2 regions of the Rhizobium sp. WYCCWR 11146 genome follow, and region 2 is predicted to be linked to the other one. Evidence: riboswitches for the same ligand, from Rfam matches in the RefSeq annotation. Region 2 holds a riboswitch; the other holds the start of a gene.
What was found. A riboswitch is a leader RNA that binds a small molecule or an ion and turns the genes downstream of it on or off. The one in region 2 is predicted to bind S-adenosylmethionine.

Region 1: linked by a shared signal. The riboswitch ahead of metA (homoserine O-succinyltransferase) and the one ahead of HX899_RS15740 (O-succinylhomoserine sulfhydrylase) in region 2 are both predicted to bind S-adenosylmethionine.

The regions. Positions count from the first base shown of each region.
Region 1 covers NZ_JACCEY010000019.1:209,835-214,039, forward strand. Annotated here, with positions in the region: gene HX899_RS14195 (hypothetical protein) at 1-400, shown strand, start outside; gene HX899_RS14200 (ABC transporter ATP-binding protein/permease) at 472-2,361, opposite strand; SAM riboswitch at 2,476-2,553, shown strand; gene metA (homoserine O-succinyltransferase) at 2,602-3,525, shown strand; gene HX899_RS14210 (aldose epimerase family protein) at 3,752-4,205, shown strand, end outside.
Region 2 covers NZ_JACCEY010000021.1:3,965-8,169, forward strand. Annotated here, with positions in the region: gene HX899_RS15730 (Hsp33 family molecular chaperone) at 1-388, shown strand, start outside; gene apaG (Co2+/Mg2+ efflux protein ApaG) at 602-994, opposite strand; gene HX899_RS15740 (O-succinylhomoserine sulfhydrylase) at 1,354-2,538, opposite strand; SAM riboswitch at 2,581-2,659, opposite strand; gene HX899_RS15745 (2'-deoxycytidine 5'-triphosphate deaminase) at 2,733-3,827, shown strand; tRNA gene HX899_RS15750 (tRNA-Gly) at 3,887-3,960, shown strand; gene HX899_RS15755 (DUF995 domain-containing protein) at 4,093-4,205, opposite strand, start outside.

The DNA of each region.
Region 1 (4,205 bases), on a different contig from region 2:
TGAGGATATCAAACCCGGCGATTTCGTCGGCGTCGCTTCGCTTCCGAAGGGCACGGGCCCGGACGGGGCGATCGAGGTGCTGATCTTTCCGGCGTCGATGAAGGGAACCGGTGAGGGCAACCGTCCCTGGGATGCGCAGCCGAACAGCCAGATGACCAACGCGACTGTCAGCAACGCCGTCAAATCCGTCGACGGCCACACGATCACGCTGACCTATCAGGGCAAGGAAAAGACCATCTCGATTGCCGATGGCACGCCGATCGTGACGTTGGCGCCTGCGACCAAGGATGATCTGAAGCCCGGCGCCGGCGTCGTCGTCACCGGCGAGAAGGCGGCGGATGGCAGCATCTCGGCCAGCCAGATCGCCGTCGGTCTCAACGACGTCATACCGCCGATGTGACCAGCGGCTCAAATCCTTGTCTTATGCGTGCCGTCATCCCAAAACCGCTCCACACTTTTGGGCGGCATGCATTAAAGCGCCGGCGCGGGCACGGCGGCAGCGCCCGCACTGGCGCTGGCGCCGGTCTGGACGGCAGGCGGCTCCTCGGATGCTGACGGCAGCGCCTGCAGATGCAGCACGCGCGGCCTCAGCGCCTCGAGATAGGCCTCGGAGCGGCCGATATAGATCATGCCGCTTTCGGGCATCGAGGTGAGCAGTTTGGCCATCGTTTCCTGTAATTCCGGCTCCATGCCTTCCAACACTTCGTCGAAGATGATCCAGCGCGGGCGCACGAGAAGCAGCCGGGCAAATCCGATCGCTTTCTGCTGGTCGCCGTCGAGCATCTTGTCCCAGCGGGCGCGGGTATCGAGCCTTGCGATCAGCGAATGGAGACCAACCTTGTCGAGGGCCGCCTCGACGGCGGCTTTCTCGTAGGCTTCGGGACGTTCGGGAAAGGCCAGCGCCTCGCGCAGCGTGCCGCCGGGAACATAGGCAACCTGCGGAACGAAGAGCATGTCGTCGATTGGCGGCAGGCCTATCGTGCCGCTGCCGCACGGCCAGAGGCCGGCCATCGCCTGGAAGAGCAGCTTGCGATTGACGCTGTGATCGCCGTTGATCATGATCTTTTCGCCGGCCTTGATCACGACATCGGTTTCACGCAGGCGAAAACCGCCGCATTCCTCGATGTCTTCGCCGACCTTGGCGACGATCACCACATCCTTCAACGTCAGCGTGTCGGGCGCGGCGTTTTCATAGGCGATGCTGTCCTTGAGGTCGAAGTCCTCTTCCATCTCGACCAGCGCCTGGCGGAAATCGGTGACGCGCATCAGCGTGGCGCGCCATTCGGCGATCGGGCCGAAATTGGAGACATACCAGCGCAGCGCCGTGTTGACCTGGTTGAAGGCACCGACCGACATCATCAGCTGGCCGAGGGTGAGGCCGCCAGAGAAATAGGCGGGGGCGGCAACGATGATCGGGATGACGATCACCAGCCAGCCATAGCCGGCCGAAACCCAGGTGAGATTGGTATTGGCCATGGCAAGCCGCTTGACGACTGTCAGGACCGAGCTGATGTCGGTGTTGATGCGCCGGCGTTCGTTCTCCTCGCCGCGGGCAACAGTAATTGCCGGCATGTTCTCATTGGCATGCATCAGCGTGAAGCGAAGCTCGGCCTCTTTCGAAAAACGGTCGGCATTGAGCTTCACCAGCTTCCGACCGACGACCTGGCTCAGCACCGAGGCGGAAGCGGCATAGAAAATCGCCGCCCAGACCATGTAGCCTGGAATGGAGAAGCTATGGCCGCTGATGCGGAAGATGAAGCCGCTGGAAAGTTCCCAGAGCACGCCGATGAAGCTCACCAGAAGAATGGTCGACTGCAGCAGGCCGAGAACCAATCCCGTCGTGCTTTCGGCGAGGTTGCGGGAATCTTCGTGCAGGCGCTGGTCCGGATTGACGCCGATCAGGCCGCTGGAGGCAAGCCGCAGCGCCCGCTTGCGCTTCAGCCACTGGTCAACCAGATCGCGGGACAAGCCTTCGCGCATATAGAGCGCCGTCATCTGATTCAGCCAGGCCTGCAGCACGTTGAGCAGCAGCAGTGTGCCGGCGATCATCGCGAAGATTTCGAGTTGGTGGAAGAATTCGCCGAGGTCGCGGCGCTCCAGCGAGTCGTAGAAGGGCGCATTCCACTCGTTCAAAATGACCTGGCCGTAGGACGTCGCCAGGATAACGAGGATCAGCACGGTCGCCAGAAACAGCACCTTGCCACGCACTTCCGAATTCCAGAATGCTGAGAACATGACGCCGAGGCGATATGTCAGGCTTAAATCATACCCTACCCTATCCTGCCTCCGGATGCCCGGCCTCCCCTCGACTTTATCTGCCATTACGCTTTTCCAAATCGCCCATACCCTTATAAATAACATGGTGGCGTTACCGGTCTATCAACAGATTCTATCAGTCATTAAAGTGTGATGATGCTTGCATGAGTCTCTCCTGCATGTATTCGCCAGTTGATTCGCAATCCGACTGGGTCTAATTAAGGCCTCCGTGGTGATTTGGCCGGCCGGCTTGCAGCCACGTTAAAAAAGTCGCTAAAGGGCCGCGTGCGGACCGGTAGCGATTTTTGTCGCCGCCGGTTTTTTGTTTTTGATCGAGTGACCGCAATGCCCATCAAGATCCCCGATACGCTGCCCGCCTTCGAAACCCTGGTTCAGGAGGGTGTGCGGGTGATGACCGAGACGTTGGCGATCCGTCAGGATATCCGACCGTTGCAGATCGGGCTGCTCAACCTCATGCCGAACAAGATCAAGACCGAACTGCAGATGGCCCGTCTCGTCGGCGCCTCGCCGCTGCAGGTGGAGCTGTCGCTTATCCGTATCGGCGGCCACAAGGCGAAGAATACGTCCGAGGACCATCTGCTTGCCTTCTACCAGACCTGGGAAGAAGTAAAGCACCGCAAGTTCGACGGCTTCATCATCACCGGGGCGCCGATCGAGCTTTTGCCCTATGAGGATGTCACCTATTGGCCGGAGATGCAGGAGATTCTTGACTGGACGGAAACGAATGTCCATTCGACGATGAACGTCTGCTGGGGCGCGATGGCGGCAGTCTATCATTTTCACGGCGTTCCGAAATACGAGCTGAAAGAGAAGGCCTTCGGCGTCTACCGCCACCGGAACCTGAAGCCTTCCTCGATCTATCTCAACGGCTTTTCCGACAATTTCGAAGTGCCGGTGTCGCGCTGGACCGAAGTGCGCCGCGCCGATATCGAGAAATCCGAAAGCCTGGAGATCCTGATGGAGTCCAGCGAAATGGGCGTCTGCCTCGTGCATGAGAAGAGGGGCCGGCGGCTCTACATGTTCAACCACGTCGAATATGATTCCACGTCGCTTTCCGACGAGTATTTCCGCGACGTCAATGCCGGCGTGCCGATCAAGATGCCGCACAATTACTTCCCGCATAACGATCCGGCGCTTGCGCCGCAGAACCGCTGGCGCAGCCATGCGCATCTTTTGTTCGGCAACTGGATCAACGAAATCTACCAGACGACGCCCTTTGATGTGGAAGAGATCGGCAGCGATCTCTGACCGTTGCCGATCACGCCTGGAGCCGATGCCGCCGCACCACTGCTGTGGCTTTTCTTTCTGATCCGCCGGTTGCGGATCGAAGCAAATCCGGGCAGGTTCCTGTCCTGAAGCCTACCACACCGCGCGTCTTCGTCGGACGTGCAATGCACACTTTCAATCGCTGCACATTCCTCAAATCGATTCCGAATTGAGGAATTTTCAGCAGGGACAGAATGGACGGTCGATCATGTCGGATAAGTTGGAGCGGGACGTTTTCGGGCAGACGCAGGCGGGCGAGACCGTCTATCGCGTCGTGATCAAGGGCGGCGGGCTGACGGCCAAGATCATCAGCTGGGGCGCGGTCATCCAGGATCTGCGTCTCGAGGGACATGATGCGCCGCTGCAGCTCGGCTTCGACGATTTCGACAGCTACCTCCTCTATTCGTCCTACTTCGGCGCGACGCCCGGCCGCTGCGCCAACCGCGTCGGCGGCGGCAGGTTCACGCTTGACGGCAAGGACTATCAGCTCGAGCCGAATGAAAACGGCGTCACGCATCTGCATGGCGGCAGCGACAATATCGCCAAACGCAATTGGACGATCGTCGAGCATGACCACGACCGCGTGGTGCTGAAGATCGTCGATCCCGATGGCCGCGCCGGCTATCCCGGCAATTGCACCATCCAGGCGACTTTCTGGGTGC
Region 2 (4,205 bases):
CCTGCCGGAAGCGCCGGAGCGCATGCGCCAGCCGGATCTTCACGGCGGCGACGGCGACACCGGCAGCCGCCCGCATGGCGAGGACGATGCCTGGCTCGAAGCGCGTTCGCTGGTCGAGACCATTGATGCCGATGAACTGACCGATCCGCTTGTTGGCACCGAGCGGCTGCTGTTTCGCCTGTTCCACGAGCGCGGCGTGCGTGTCTACGAACCGCGCGCCGTCTTCGACCGCTGCAGCTGCTCGCGCGACAAGATCAAGGGCGTGCTGAAGGGCTTTTCGGCCGAGGAGATCGAAGCCAGCCAGGAAGATGGCGAAATCGCCGTCACCTGCGAATTCTGCTCGACCACCTACCGCTTCGAGCCGGCCGAGCTTCAGCCGGCGGAATAGGCTCAGTTCGCATGGACGGCTGCCCCTCACCCTAACCCTCTCCCCGTAAACGGGGCGAGGGGACGTGCCTTGCGAGAGGTGGGCGAGGAACGGAGAGGTCGGCGGCATGGTCCCTTCGCCCCGCTTACGGGGAGAAGGTGGCGGCAGCCGGATGAGGGGCCGGTATCGGCGATCTCGTGGGCCCGAGGTGTCGTACCGCCTGTGGCTTACACGTCAGTTAAGCACGCGCAGCAGCCCTGGTGAATCCAGCGAGAAGGCGGGGATGTCGACATCGAACATCTCGCCGTCGTCCGTTTCCATCTGGTAATGGCCGAACATCAGCCCGGAGGGCGTGTCGAGTGGGCAGCCGGAGGAATATTCGTAGGTGTCGCCGGGGCTGAGCCGCGGCTGCTCGCCGACGACGCCGGGGCCGGTCACCTCGTCCACCTGGCCGTTCTGGTCGGTGATGTTCCAGTAACGATTGACCAGCCGAACGGCTATGCCGGAATTGTTGCTGATGACAATCCGGTAACCCCAGACATAGCGATCGTCTTCCGGATCGGATTGCTCCTCCAGATAGAACGGCTCGACGACTACTTCGATCTCTCTTGTGAGGGCGCGATACATGCCTTGCACCTTAGTCAAGATATGTTACCCGTATCTTATAAGAGGCCCTGTCCGTCAAGAAACGGAACAATTATCATCGCTGAAATGGCTGTGATCCCCAGGGCTTTCGATCGTTAAGCCTAATTGTCAGTGTTAATTCCGTTTCGGAACGCCACGGCGGGCAAACTTGTTCCCCCGGTCTCACCTTGGTGAGATCCGGAACGGCCGAACCCCAAGCATGGCGCGCAAAAGTGTGCAGCGGTTTTGCGCGACATGCGTAAAAACAAAAACTAAAGCGCGAGGAGCGAATCTGAAAGATCGCGACGCGCTTTAATGAGATTCGGCCGAACCCTGGTGAGGTCCGGCCGTTTATCTGTCGATCAGGCCGAGACCTTGGCGAGCGCCCGAGCGAAATCCTCGATCAGGTCATCGGTATCCTCGATACCGGCCGAAAGGCGGACCGTGCCCGGAGAAATGCCGAGTTCGGCGCGCGCCTCTTCGGTCAGGTTCTTGTGCGTCGTCGTTGCCGGATGAGTGATCAGGCTCTTGCTGTCGCCGAGATTGTTGGAGATCTTGATGATCTCGAGCGCGTTCTGCAGCGCGAAGGCCGCATCCTTGCCGCCCTTCAGCTCGAAGGCGACCAGCGTCGAGCCGCCGGTCATCTGCTTGGCGATGATATCGGCCTGCGGATGGTCCTTGCGGCCGGGATAGATCACCTTGGCGACCTTGCCTTGCTCGGCCAGGAAATCGGCGATCTTTGCCGCGTTCTCGGTCTGCTGGCGCACGCGCAGCGGCAGCGTCTCGATGCCCTTCAACAGCGTCCAGGCATTGAACGGCGACATCGCCGGGCCGGTATGGCGGAAATAGTCGTGCAGGTTCTCGTCGATCCATTCCTTGTCGGAAAGTACGACGCCGCCGAGGCAGCGGCCCTGGCCGTCAATATGCTTGGTGGCGGAATAGACGACGATATGGGCGCCGAGCTCCAAGGGCTTCTGGAAGAGCGGTGTCGCAAAGACGTTGTCGACGACGACCTTGGCGCCGATCTGGTTGGCGAGCTTGGCAACGCCTGATATATCGATCACTTCGAGCGTCGGATTGGTCGGGCTTTCCAGGAAGAACACCTTGGTCTTCGGCGTGATTGCCTTTTCCCAGTTCGCCAGATCCCGGCCGTCGATCAGCGTGCAGTCGATGCCGTATTTCGGCGCCAGCGTCTCGACGACCCAGCGGCAGGAACCGAAGAGAGCACGGGCGGCGACGATATGATCGCCTGATTTCAGCTGGCAGAGGATCGCCGCGGTGACGGCTGCCATGCCGGAAGCGGTGGCGCGGGCGTCTTCGGCGCCTTCGAGCATGCACATGCGCTTTTCGAACATGTCGTTGGTGGGGCTGCCGTAGCGGGCGTAGATGAAGCCCTCCGTCTCGCCCTTGAAGCGGGCTTCGGCCGCCTCCGACGTCTCATAGACGAAGCCTTGGGTGAGATAGATTGCCTCGGACGTCTCGCCATATTGCGAACGCAGCGTGCCGCCGTGGACGAGTTGGGTTGCCGGGCGCCAGGTCTTGCTCATGCCATCACCTTCACATAACAAAAAAACCGGTCGCAAAAGCAGACCGGTTTCAACCCGGTCTTTTTAGCCACTTGTTTAACGTGGCTGCAAGCCGACCGGCCAAATCACCACGGGATAATTCTGCAATACTGCTGTTAGCTGCTTGCGTCAATTCCCCGAGTTTGGTTTTGTCGGCGGCAAATGATGGATGAGGCATGATGGCTCGCGAAACGGGAATTCTGGCGGATCGCGCGATCTCCGCGCTGTTCGAAACGGGGCGTCTGATCTCCGAGCGGGAGCTGGACCGCGACCAGATCCAGCCGGCAAGCCTGGACCTGCGCTTGGGCGGCAAGGCTTTTCGCGTGCGCGCCAGCTTCATGCCAGGCCCCTCGCATCTGGTGTCCGACAAGCTCGACCGGCTGAGCCTGCACGTGATCGACCTCTCCGAGGGGGCGGTGCTCGAAACCGGCTGCGTCTATATCGTGCCGCTGATGGAGAGCTTAGCGCTGCCGGTCGACATGTCGGCCTCGGCCAATCCGAAAAGCTCGACCGGGCGCCTTGATATCTTCACCCGCGTCATCACCGATTACGCCCAGGAATTCGACAAGATCCCGGCAGGCTATTCCGGCCCGCTCTATCTCGAAATCAGCCCGCGCACCTTCCCGATCGTCGTGCGCCGCGGCTCGCGCCTGTCGCAGATCCGTTTCCGCGTCGGCCAGGCCCTGCTCGGCGAACCGGAACTTTTGAAGCTGCATGAGAGCGAGACGCTGGTCGCCAGCAAGCTGCCGAACGTATCCGGCGGCGGCATCGCCCTGTCGATCGACCTCGCCGGAGACAAGGACGGCCTGATCGGTTATCGCGGAAAACATCACACCGCCGTCGTCGACGTCGACAAGAAGGCCGAGCACGACCTCTTCGATTTCTGGGAACCGCTCCACAGCCGCGGCCGTAACGAGCTGATCCTCGATCCCGATGAGTTCTATATCCTCGTCTCGCGCGAGGCCGTGCACGTGCCGCCGGATTACGCAGCCGAGATGACCCCCTTCGATCCGCTGGTCGGCGAATTCCGCGTCCATTATGCCGGCTTCTTCGATCCGGGCTTCGGCCATGCGCCTGCCGGCGGACGCGGCAGCCGCGCGGTGCTCGAAGTGCGCAGCCACGAAGTGCCCTTCATCCTCGAAGACGGCCAGATCGTCGGCCGCCTCGTCTACGAACATATGCAGGAAAAGCCCGCCAGCCTCTACGGCTCCGGCCTCGGCTCCAACTACCAGGCCCAGGGCCTGAAACTCTCGAAACACTTCCGCATCTGAAGCGTTGCACCCGGCGCGACTTGACAGCGGCCCCCATCTGTTGGAAATCTCGCATCATCGCGGGTGTAGCTCAATGGTAGAGCAGCAGCTTCCCAAGCTGAATACGAGGGTTCGATTCCCTTCACCCGCTCCAGCTGCCCCGGCCGTCCGTTCGCCGCCTTTTGAAGGCGCTTCGCAATCTTTTATGAAAAGGGTTGCGCGCAGGCATCGGCTCCTACAAGGATACAGATGGCGCCTCGGCCGCGCGCAACCCCTAGCTTCGCCTTTATTTGGTCTTACTGACGCTCGTCTCAATCCTCCCCAATTGAGACCTCACGTAGTCGCCGTGGCGAAGCTTTGCGAATTCGTCGGTGGCTTGTGCCGGTGCGCTCTTGAAAA